Regions from separate parts of the Microbacterium sp. NPDC057407 genome, predicted to be linked through region 1. Evidence: predicted binding sites of a transcription regulator. Region 1 holds the regulator's gene; the other holds the start of a gene.
What was found. Region 1 encodes HspR, which represses chaperone genes until heat shock. Its sites were predicted from a motif close to AAGTTGAGTCNNNNNGACTCAACTT; they were not measured.
Positions count from the first base shown of each region.

Region 2: the regulator HspR is predicted to act here: its motif matches at 2,421-2,445, upstream of ACFUTX_RS03980 (ATP-dependent Clp protease ATP-binding subunit).

Region 1 is NZ_JBHVCA010000003.1:415,179-421,160, forward strand. Features, by position in the region: gene dnaK (molecular chaperone DnaK) at 243-2,111, shown strand; gene ACFUTX_RS10730 (nucleotide exchange factor GrpE) at 2,114-2,725, shown strand; gene ACFUTX_RS10735 (DnaJ C-terminal domain-containing protein) at 2,743-3,738, shown strand; gene ACFUTX_RS10740 (heat shock protein transcriptional repressor HspR) at 3,840-4,334, shown strand; gene ACFUTX_RS10745 (MmcQ/YjbR family DNA-binding protein) at 4,477-4,884, shown strand; gene ACFUTX_RS10750 (amidohydrolase) at 5,053-5,982, opposite strand, start outside.
Region 2 is NZ_JBHVCA010000001.1:819,993-825,974, reverse strand. Features, by position in the region: gene ACFUTX_RS03980 (ATP-dependent Clp protease ATP-binding subunit) at 1-2,376, opposite strand, end outside; gene ACFUTX_RS03975 (class I SAM-dependent methyltransferase) at 2,589-3,425, shown strand; gene ACFUTX_RS03970 (hypothetical protein) at 3,478-3,675, shown strand; gene ACFUTX_RS03965 (ATP-binding protein) at 3,690-5,982, shown strand, end outside.

The sequences.
Region 1 (5,982 bases):
GACGCCACGCCAGGGTACCGGCTCGCTGTCGTGCGACGACGCTGCGCTCGGCGCGCATCCACGACCGAGCCGCGGCGAAACTTGAGCCGGGTCGTATCAAGTTCATTTGACACGCTCACCACCCGGGAGTAGCCTTGAGTCCCTGCGGCTCAACTCCGTTTCGAGCGGATGCCGCGGCCCAGACTTTTCCATGACCGCAGGGCGAGGCATCCGTCCTCCGCCCAATAAAAGGAGAGATACACATGGCACGTGCTGTCGGAATCGACCTCGGTACGACCAACTCGGTCGTCAGCGTCCTCGAGGGCGGCGAGCCGAAGGTCATCGCCAACGCCGAGGGCTTCCGCACGACCCCCTCGGTCGTCGCCTTCACGAAGGACGGGGAGGTGCTCGTCGGCGAGACCGCGAAGCGCCAGGCCGTCACCAACGTCGACCGCACCGTCTCGTCGGTGAAGCGTCACATCGGCACCAACTGGACCTTCGAGGTCGACGGCAAGAAGTGGACGCCGCAGGAGATCTCGGCGCGCATTCTACAGAAGCTCAAGCGCGACGCCGAGCAGTACCTCGGAGACACCGTGACCGACGCGGTCATCACGGTCCCCGCGTACTTCAACGACGCCGAGCGTCAGGCCACGAAGGAGGCGGGCGAGATCGCGGGCCTCAACGTTCTGCGCATCATCAACGAGCCGACGGCCGCGGCCCTCGCGTACGGCCTCGACAAGGGCAAGGAAGACGAGCTCATCCTCGTCTTCGACCTCGGTGGCGGCACGTTCGACGTCTCGCTGCTCGAGGTGGGCAAGGACGACGACTTCTCGACGATCCAGGTGCGCGCGACCGCCGGCGACAACCGCCTCGGCGGCGACGACTGGGACCAGCGTCTCGTCGACTACTTCATCAAGCAGTTCAAAGACACGACCGGTGTCGACGTCTCGGGCGACAAGATCGCGCTGCAGCGCCTCAAGGAGGCCGCGGAGCAGGCGAAGAAGGAGCTGTCGTCGTCGACCTCGACGAGCGTCAACCTCCCCTACCTGTCGCTGACCGACTCGGGCCCCGTCTCGCTGTCCGAGACGATCACGCGCGCGAAGTTCGAGGACCTTACGAAGGACCTCCTCGACCGCACGAAGAAGCCGTTCGAGGACGTCATCCGCGAGGCGGGCATCAAGGTCGGCGACATCGACCACGTCGTGCTCGTCGGCGGCTCGACCCGCATGCCCGCGGTGTCCGAGCTGGTGAAGCAGGAGACCGGCAAGGAGCCCAACAAGGGCGTCAACCCGGACGAGGTCGTCGCCGTCGGCGCCGCCCTGCAGGCCGGTGTCCTCAAGGGCGAGCGCAAGGACGTGCTTCTCATCGACGTCACCCCCCTGAGCCTCGGCATCGAGACCAAGGGCGGCATCATGACGAAGCTCATCGAGCGCAACACCGCCATCCCGACCAAGCGCAGCGAGACCTTCACGACCGCCGACGACAACCAGCCGTCGGTCGCCATCCAGGTCTTCCAGGGCGAGCGCGAGTTCACGCGCGACAACAAGCCGCTCGGCACGTTCGAGCTGACCGGTATCGCCCCGGCTCCGCGCGGCATCCCGCAGATCGAGGTCACCTTCGACATCGACGCGAACGGCATCGTCCACGTGTCGGCGAAGGACAAGGGCACCGGCAAGGAGCAGTCGATGACCATCACCGGCGGCTCGTCGCTGCCGAAGGAAGACATCGAGCGCATGGTGCGCGAGGCCGAGGAGCACGCCGCCGACGACAAGAAGCGTCGCGAGGCCGCCGAGGTGCGCAACCAGGCCGAGACCCTGTCGTACTCGATCGAGAAGCTCATCAAAGACAACGACGACAAGCTGCCCGAGAACGTCAAGACCGAGGTGCAGGCCGACGTCGACGCGCTCAAGACGGCGCTCGCCGGCGACGACGACGAGGCGGTCAAGACCGCGTTCGACAAGCTGAACCAGAGCCAGGGCAAGCTGGGCGAGGCGATCTACGCGTCGAACCAGGCGTCGCAGGAGGCCCCGGCGAGCGGCTCCGAGCAGCCCGCGGGCGACCAGGCGCCGTCCGGCTCCGATGAGGATGTCGTCGACGCCGAGGTCGTGGACGACGAGGACGAGCGGAAGTAATCATGGCCGACAAGGACTTCGAACAGCCCGACGGCGAGAACGAGGTCCGGCCCGGTGAGGCGGGGTCGGAGGCGCAGGCCCCCGGCCCCGACCCGCAGGACGGATCCGCCGCCGACGGCGACGAGCTGACGGTCGACGACATTCTCGGGGCGACGCAGAACGCGGATGCCGCGGCCGAGGACGCCGTGATCGCCGACCTCGAATCGCAGCTGCTGAACGACCTCAAGCGCCTTCAGGCCGAGTACGCCAACTACCGGCGTCGCACCGAGGAGCAGCGCGAGGTCGAGATCGAGCGCGCCAAGGGGGCGGCGGCCAAGGGCCTGCTCCCGGTGCTCGACGACCTCGACCGCGCCGAGAAGCACGGCGACCTCGAGGTGGGCACGCCCTTCGCGGCGATCGCCGAGAAGGTGCGCGGCGTCGCCGAGCGCATGGGGCTGACCACGTACGGCGAGGCGGGCGAGACGTTCGACCCGCAGCATCATGAGGCGATCTTCCAGGCGCCGACTCCCGGGGTCGACACCCCCACGATCCTCGAGGTCGTCGAGATCGGCTACCGGCTCGGGTCGGTGGAGCTCCGTCCGGCGAAGGTCGTCGTCGCCGTGCCGGCCGAGTAGGCCGGGAAGGAGCATCCATGGCCAGTCAGGACTGGTTCGACAAGGACTTCTACGCGATCCTCGGTGTGTCGAAGGACGTCAGCGACGCTGATCTCAAGAAGACGTACCGCAAGCTCGCGCGGAAGTACCACCCCGACTCCAACCAGGGGAACGCTGCCGCCGAGGCGAAGTTCAAGGAGGTCAGCGAGGCGTACTCGGTGCTCTCCGATGCGGAGCAGCGCAAGGAGTACGACCAGATCCGGGCGATGGGCTCCGGGGCTCGATTCACCGCCGGTGGAGCGGGCGGCGCGGGCGGCTTCGAGGACGTGTTCAGCATGTTCAACCAGGGCCGCGGCGGCGCTCGCTACCAGAGCGAGGACTTCGACGACATCTTCTCGATGTTCAACCAGACCCAGGGCGGCGGGTTCGGCTCCGGCCGGTTCGGTCAGTCGACGGGCGGGTACCGCGGCTTCGGCGGCCCGACCCGCGGCGCCGACGTCACGGCCCGCACGACGATCGACTTCGTCACCGCGACGAAGGGCGAGACGATCACGCTCCAGGGCGAAGACGGCAAGCCGTTCAAGGTGAAGATCCCCGCCGGCGTCGCCGACGGGCAGAAGATCCGCCTGCGGGGCCGGGGCCGCCCGTCCCCCGACGGCGGTGAGGCGGGCGACGTCGTCGTGCAGGTGACGGTGCGGCCGCATCCGGTGTTCACGCGCGAGGGGCAGAACCTGCGCGTGACCGTGCCGGTGACCTTCACCGAGGCCGCGCTGGGCGCCACCATCGAGGTGCCGACGCTCGGCGGCGACCCGGTCAAGCTGCGCGTCGCGCCCGGCACACCGTCCGGCCGCGTGCTGCGCGTCAAGGGCCGCGGTGTCGAGAACGCGAAGGGAACCGGCGACCTCCTCGCCGAGGTGCAGGTGGCGGTTCCGTCGCACCTCGACGACGCCGCCCGCGAAGCCCTCGAGCGGTACCACGAGCTCGAGCCGAAGGAGAACCCGCGCGCCGACCTCATGTCGAAGGCGCGCGGCTGAGGCATCCGTCGCTCATCTCCGTCGAATCGACCCGATTCGCTGGGTCGATGGTCGGTTCGACGGAGCTCAACCCGGATGATGAGAACGAGGAGGTGGATGACATGGGTGAGCAGCACGACATCGACGAAGATGCACCGATCTTCGCCATCGCCGTCGCCGCCGAACTCTCGGGCATGCACCCGCAGACCCTCCGGCAGTACGACCGGCTCGGGCTCGTCGTGCCCGCCCGCACTCCCGGCGGCTCCCGCCGCTATTCGCTGCGTCACGTCGGGCAGCTGAGGGAGGTCGCGCGGATGTCGGCCGACGGCATCGGCCTGCCGGCGATCGCGCGGATCCTCGAACTGGAAGACCGCGTGCGCGAGCTGCACGGCCGCGTGCGCGACCTCGAAGAGAGGGTGCGCGTCGAGCTGGAGCGCCGACCGGGCGCCCGGGTGTTCGCGGCCGGCGCCACCGGCGCGGTCGTGACGCTCCGCAGCGGCACGCGGGTGCGCCGCGCAACCGAGCTGGTCGTCTGGCATCCGCGTCATCAGCTCGAGCGCGCCGACGACGCCGACGACGCCGGCCGGTCCCCTCGGTCGGGTTCCTCGGCCTCCTGACGCCGGCAGCTGCAACCTGGTCGCCCGAGACCCGCGGTCTCGCCGAGCCATCGGGCGTCGGCTTCGATGTCGGCACGAATCCCCGGTTTCGCGATGCGGACGGGGGTGGCGGATTCCGCGGCCCCGAGTCACGATGAAGCCCATGGTGACTCTCGACGACGTACGCCAGATCGCGATGGCGCTCCCCGGTGTGGAGGAGCGGGTCGACGGCCATCGCGGCGGCGCGACCTGGCGCACATCCGCCGGATTGTTCGTGTGGGAGCGGGGCCCGAGCAAGGCGGATCTCGTCGCCTTGCGAAAACTCGGCCGCACCTGGCCCGACGGCACGGTGATCGGGGTGCACACGGCCGGGATGGACGAGAAGCAGGCGCTGCTCGAGACGTATCCGGCGGCGTTCTTCACCATCCCGCACTTCGACGGCAGCCCGGCGGTGCTCGTGCGCCTCGACGCCATCGACCGCGGCCACCTCGAGGAGGTCATCACCGACGCCTGGTTGCTGCGGGCGCCAACCTCCGTCGCGCGGGAATGGCTCGAAACCCACCCTCAATAAGTCCGGTCGGGCGCGGTCGCATCCCGTCGGTGTGCACAACGTCGGTGATTGTCGTCGTCGGGCTGGCCGAGGCATCCCCCGCCGGCCCGCCGAGCCCTTCTCACCGACGTTGTGCACGCGCCGCGGGGAAGCCGCCGCACTCGACCCGGAGCGGGCGGCCGACTCTGCTCAGAGCGCGTCGAAGACGGGCTCGCCCGCGACCACGGTCCGCAGCACCCGCGCCGTGAGCAGCGACTCCGGGCCCTCGGTGAACGGGTCGACGTCGATCACGGCGAAGTCGGCGGCGAGGCCCGTCTCGAGCCGGCCGCGGTCGTCGCCGTCGCCGACCGACGCGGCGGCGTCGCGCGTCGCGTGCCCGATCGAGTCCTCGAGCGGCAACGCGAACTGCGGATGCCTCGGCTCGAACGACGGGTCGAGCGCCGACTTGCGCGTTGCGGCGATGTACATGTTCGGCAGCGCCTCGAACGGAGCGGTCGGGGCATCCGTCGAGAAGGCCAGCAGCGCACCGGCCTCGCGGTACTCCGGCCACGCGAACGCCCGGTCGACCCGGTCGTCGCCGAGCATCGCCGCCCAGTTGTCGAAGATCGCCGGGTCGGCGTGCACGGGCTGCATCGACGCCGTCACCCCCAGCCGGGCCATGCGCTCGGCCGTGCCCGGAGCGGCGTACTCGAGATGCTCGATGCGGTGCCGCCGGACGCCGGCGAGGCCGGGCCGGTCGGCTCGCGAGCCGTTGACGGCAGCTGCCTGCTCCAGCGCGTCGAGGGCGATGTCGCTCGCGAGGTCGCCGATCGCGTGCAGCGCGATCTGCAGCCCGGCTGCGTCGGCGGCGACGACCACCGGCGTGATCGCCTCGAGCGACCAGATGGGGTCGGCGTTCGAGCCGTCGGCATACGGATGCCGCATCGCGGCCGTGCACGCATCGATGACCCCGTCGATCACGAGCTTGATGCCGACGATCCGCAGCCACGGCGAGTCCACCTCGCGCGCCAGCTCGGCCGCACGCTCGACCTGCGCGAGGTTGGCTTCGGCGTCGCCGGTGTTCTCGACGAACCAGTGCGCCGCCACCCGAAGGGGGAGCCGTCCGCCGCGGGCGTCGAG
Region 2 (5,982 bases), on a different contig from region 1:
CAGCCAGTCGAGGGCCGCGTCGGTGACGATGAGCTCGACCTCGCGCTTGGCGAGCCGGGCCTCGGTCGCACCCAACAGCAGGCCCACGATCTGCCGCAGCTGCGGCTTCTCGAGCTTGCGGAACAGCACGATCTCGTCGATGCGGTTGAGGAACTCCGGTCGCATCGCCTCGCGCAGCTTGCCGAACACCCGGTCACGCAGATCCTTCTCGGATCCGAAACCCGTCGCGCCGCCCCCGTCGGCGATGAAGCCGATGGCGCCCGCGCGGGAGGCCAGGAACTCCGAGCCGAGGTTCGAGGTCATCACCACGACCGTGTTGCGGAAGTCGACCGTGCGCCCCTGGCCGTCGGTTAGGCGCCCGTCGTCGAGCACCTGCAGCAGCAGGTTGAACACGTCGGGGTGGGCCTTCTCGATCTCGTCGAACAGCACGATCGAGTACGGGTTGCGCCGCACTCGCTCGGTGAGCTGGCCGGCCTCGTCGTAGCCGACGTATCCGGGAGGGGCGCCGACGAGACGCGACACGGTGTGGCGCTCGCCGAACTCGCTCATGTCGAACCGGACCACCGCGCCCTCGTCGTCGAACAGCGACGAGGCGAGGGCCTTGGCGAGTTCGGTCTTGCCCACACCGGTCGGCCCGAGGAAGAGGAACGAGCCGACGGGCCTGCGGGCGTCGCCCATGCCGGTGCGACTGCGGCGCACCGCCTTCGCCACGGCGGCGACGGCGTCGTCCTGCCCGATGACGCGCGCGTGGAGCTCGTCCTCGAGCTGGGCCAGGCGCTCCCGCTCGGTCTCGGTCAGCCGGTTCACGGGGATGCCCGTGGCACGGCTGATCACCGCGGCGATCTCGGGCTCGTCCACGACGGCCTCGCTGCGGGTGACCCCGGCATGCGATGTCGCCTCGTCGAGCCGCGCCTGCACCTCGGCGATCCGGTCGCGGATGCGTGATGCCTCTTCGTAGTGCTCGGCGGAGACGGCGGCGTTCTTGTCGGCCTCGAGCCCGGCCAGCTGCTCGAGCAGCGCCGTGACGTCGACCTGCACGCCCAGGCGCAGGCGCAAGCGTGCGCCGGCCTGGTCGATGAGATCGATCGCTTTGTCGGGAAGGACCCGCTCGGTGAGGTAGCGGTCGCTGAGCTCGACGGCGGAGCGGATGGCGTCGTCGGTGTAGGCGACCCCGTGGTGCTGCTCGTACGCGGGCCTCAGCCCCTGGAGGATCTGCACGGCGTCCTCGATCGAGGGTTCGCCGACCCGCACCGGCTGGAACCGGCGCTCGAGGGCGGGATCCTTCTCGATCACGCGGTACTCCTTGAGCGTGGTCGCACCGACGAGGTGCAGCTCGCCGCGGGCGAGGCGCGGCTTGAGGATGTTGCCCGCGTCCATGCCGCCGTCGCCGGCGCCGCCGGCGCCGACCACGGTGTGCACCTCGTCGATGAAGACGACGATCTCGCCCTTGTGGGCCGCGATCTCGTCCATCGTCTTGGTGAGGCGCTCCTCGAAGTCGCCGCGGTAGCGCGTGCCCGCGAGCATCGCGGGGAGGTCGAGCGCGATGACGCGCTTGCCGAGCAGCTGCTCGGGCACCGCCCCGGCCACGATCGCCTGGGCGAGACCCTCGACGATCGCGGTCTTGCCGACGCCCGCCTCGCCGACGAGCACGGGGTTGTTCTTCGTGCGGCGACTGAGGATCTCGATGGTCTGCGCGATCTCATCGGCACGGCCGATGACGGGATCGAGCTCGCCCTCGAAGGCGCGGGCCGTGAGGTCGGTGCCGTACGTGTCGAGCATCGGAGTGGCGGATGCCGCGGCATCCGTCTCATCGATCGTCTCGGTGGCCGCACCCTGGCTGACCGTCTCGCGCAGCCCCTGCGTGAGGGCTTCGGCGGTCACACCGGCGCGCGCGAGGACCTGGCCGGCGGGGGTGTCCTGCGCGAGCACGAGGGCGAAGAACAGGTGCTCGGGGTCGACGTACGTCGAACCGGACGACCGTGCTACCTGGAAGGCCTGGAACAGCGCGCGCTGGACGGACGGCGTGATGACCGCGCCATCGACGTCGGCCGGGGCGGACGCGGCGGGGAGGCGCTCGTCGGTCGCGCGCAGGATGGCGCGCGGGTCGGCGCCGACCTGCTGCACGGCGTCGCGGGCCGGTGCCTCATCGACGAGCACGCGGAGGACGTGGAGCGCGTCGAGCTCGCGCTGGCCGCGCTCGAGGGCGAATCGTCCGGCGCGCTGGAGGAGCTGCTGGGTGCGCGCACCCAGGAACCGGCTGAGATCGATGGACCTCTCCGCACGCGCGCGCTCACCCGCGAGATACCGCGCGAGGAACTCGTCGAACGAGCTGCCGGTGTCGTCGGCGCCGGCGGAGGAGGTGAAGTCTTCGGGCATTGCGTCTTTCTCCTGAAGTTGAGTCAAGGCCTGTCAAGATTACGAACTTGAGCGCGACCGTATCAAGTTCAACGGCGCGACTTCCGGTGTATTCCCCGCGATCGTGCGCGCTCCTGAGAGGGGAGCCGGATTTCCGTGCCGGGCACGGATGCCGCCGCAGAGGTTTCCGACGAACGTGGACAGCGTCCACAGACCGAAGGAGAGGACACATCATGACCGATCTGAGCACCGTCACCATCGACGAGGCCGACAAGGCGCTCAAGGCCAAGCACCGCGCGATGTGGGCGTCCGGGGACTACCCGACGCTCGCGCACGACCTGATCTGGTCGCTCGGCCCGCGGGTCGTCGAGGCCGTCGACATCCGACGCGGTGAGCGCGTCATCGACATCGCCGCGGGAAGCGGCAACGCCGCCATCCCGGCCGCGCTGCGCGGCGCCGACGTGGTCGCGACCGACCTGACGCCCGAGCTGTTCGGCGAAGGGCACCGGCGCGCAGAGGAGGCGGGCGCACAGCTGGAGTGGCGCCCCGCCGACGCCGAGGCCCTGCCGTTCGGCGACGACGAGTTCGACGTCGCCGTCTCGACGGTGGGAGTGATGTTCGCCCCGCACCATGAGCGGAGCGCTGCCGAGATCGTCCGCGTCGTGCGCCCCGGCGGACGGATCGGGTTGATCAGCTGGACTCCGGAGGGGTTCATCGGCCAGCTCTTCGCGGCGCTGAAGCCGTTCAACGCGCCGCTCCCCGCAGGGGCGCAGCCGGCACCGCTGTGGGGGGACGAGACGCACGTGCGGGCGCTCTTCGGCGACACGGTGGCCGACGTGCGCGCCACCCGCGAGACCGTCAGGTTCGGCCGCTTCGCCTCCGGCGAGGAGTTCCGCGCGTACTTCGCGTCGCACTACGGCCCGACCATCGCGGTCTACAACCGCAACGCCGACGACCCCGCAGCGGTCGCGGCGATCGACGAGGCGCTGCGCGGCCTGGGCGATCGCGCCGTCGCCGCGCACGGCGCCATCGACTCGGAGTACCTGCTGTTCACCGCGACGGTCCGCTGAGACCCCGCGCATGACCGCCGGCACCCGCCGGCACCGGAAGGGAGACGGACGCATGTCCGCGTACGATCTGTTCGCGCTGCACCTCGCCGAGCGTGAGAGCGCGCACCGTGACCTCGAGCGTCGACGCGTCGTGCTCGAGCGGCTCGCACAGGAGCGGGCCGCGAGCCCGGATGCTCCGGCCGCCGCCTCGATCGCGGCGCGAGCGCTTCACCTCGGCGGGCTGCGCCGTCTCCTTCCGGGGCGTGCGTGACTACACTGGGCGTCGTGCTGGGGCCTCCCCTGACGCCGCGCGAACGCGCGGTCCTCGCCGGCGTGGAGCGGCGACTGACCAACCCCGAGATCGCGTCGGAGTTGTTCATCTCCGTGCGCACGGTCGAGAGCCACATCGCGAGCCTGAGGCGCAAGCTCGACGCCGACAGCCGGGCCGACCTCGTCGCGGCGGCCCGGCATCGGCGCGAGAGCTCCGTCCGGGTCCCGGCGAATCCGCTGCGCGGACGCGGTCGCGATCTGGCGATGGCGGAGGCGGCGTTCGCCCGCGGTGATCTCGTGACGTTCGTCGGCCCCGGCGGAGTCGGCAAGACGAGGCTCGCGCTCGAGTTCGCCAAGGCGCACGACGATCGCACCCCCGTGATCGTCGAGCTCGAGCACGCGTCGGCCGGCGATCTGGTCAACCGCGTCAGCCGGTCGCTCGGGATGGAGGTCTCGCCCCACGAGGACCTCGTCGCCTCGGTGGGCGTCGCCCTGGCCGCGCAGCCCTACCTGCTGGTGCTCGACAACGCCGATCACGTGGTCCCGGCCACACGGCGCATGGTCTCAGCCCTGCGCGCGCTGGCGCCGGCCCTGAAGGTGCTGGCGACCTCCCGAACACCGCTCGGCGGGAACGACGAGCAGGTGCAGGTCGTCGAGCCGCTGGTGTCCGCCGGCGTCGACGCCCCGGCGAGCGCGCTCCTGAGCGACCGGCTCGCCTCCGCCGGTCAGCCTCCGACCCCGGACGACGACGCGCATCTCGACCACATCGCGGCCCGGCTGGACGGCCTGCCGCTCGCACTCGAGCTGGCCGCCGCGGCGGCTCGGCATCTCAGCCTCGCGGAGCTGTCGTCCCGTCTGGACCACGACTTCGCGACCCTCGACAGGGCGACGCCCGAAGGACGCCACCGCAGCCTCGAGACGGCTTTCGAGTGGACCTGGGATCTGCTCACCGACGAGGAGCGCGAGGTTCTCCGGCGCCTCGCGGCGCTTCCGCGCACGTTCGACATGGACCTCGCCGTCGCCGTCACGCACGAGGGCGCGCAGGGCGTGGTGCTGCGACTGCTGGACCGCTCGCTGCTGGTGACGGCTCCCACCGGCCGCGGCCGCTGGCGGCTCCTCGCCGTCATGCGCGAGTTCGTGCTGGCCCGCACGGACGACGCGGTCGTGCGCGACGTGCTCCGACGCCACGCGGAGCTCATCACGACCGTGTCGGAAGGGTTCATCGCCACTGCCCGCACCGACGCGAGCGCGGAGGCCATGCAACTGTCGGTGATGCTGTGCCCCGAGGTGAACGCCGCCCTGCGCTGGTCGCTCGCCGAGCGCGACCCGCTCGCGGTGCGGCTGTCGGCGCTGCTCGCGATCGGCGTGGAGCAGTACGGGTCGGACGCCGACAGCGTCGAGGCTCTCGCGATGGGCGCGCGCGACGAGTGGATGCTGGAGCGCGCGACGCCTGCCCAGCTGCTGGTGCTCGGCAATGCGCTCGCCTTCTTCGACGTCGAGGTGGTGGCGGCGCTCGCCGAGCGCGCCCTCACCGTCGCGGATGCCTCGGATCCGCAGCAGCAGCGTGCCGCGCACCAGCTGGCCGGCATGGCGGCGGCGTACGGGCCGCATCCGGCCGAGGCGCTCCCCCACCTCGACATCGCGGAGCGGCTCGCCGTGGAGCACGACGACGCGTGGGACGCGGCGGCGGCGCGGCAGTTCCGCGGGGTGGCGTTGCGGAGCATCGCGATGCAGGAGGGAGCGGGCGACCTCAGCGCGGCAGTCGAGGCGTTCGAGGCGGCCATGCTCTCCTACGCCCGGGCGGGCGACGAGACCCACGTCAACAACGTGCGGTTCATGATGGCCCTGACCGCCGCGGAGACCGGACACGACCGCGACCGGGCGGCGCGATGGGCAGCCGAGTGCGTCGCCTACGCCGAGGCGATGGCGAACGACCACGAGCGGGCGCACGGGCGGCTCGTGCAGGCCACTCTCGGCCTGGACGGTCCCGGCGAGCTGGACGACCTGATCGCGTCGTTCCGCCACTTCGGCGACCTTCGCTGCGTGCACCGCGTGCAGATGCTGCGCGCCGCCCGGGCCGCCAGCCCGCGCCGACGCGTCGACCTGCTGCGGGAGGCCGCGGCGATCGCGGCGACCGCCGGTGACCGTGCCCGGCAGATCCTCGCGGCCCAGGCTCTCGTGGCCGCCCAGCGCGACGCGGGCGACCGCGGCGGGCTCCTGGCGGCTCTCGACGCCCTCGCCGACGTGGCCGGGCGCGACGCGGCCCTGGCCGCGTGCCGACCGGACGAGATCGCCCTGTTCCTCGGCG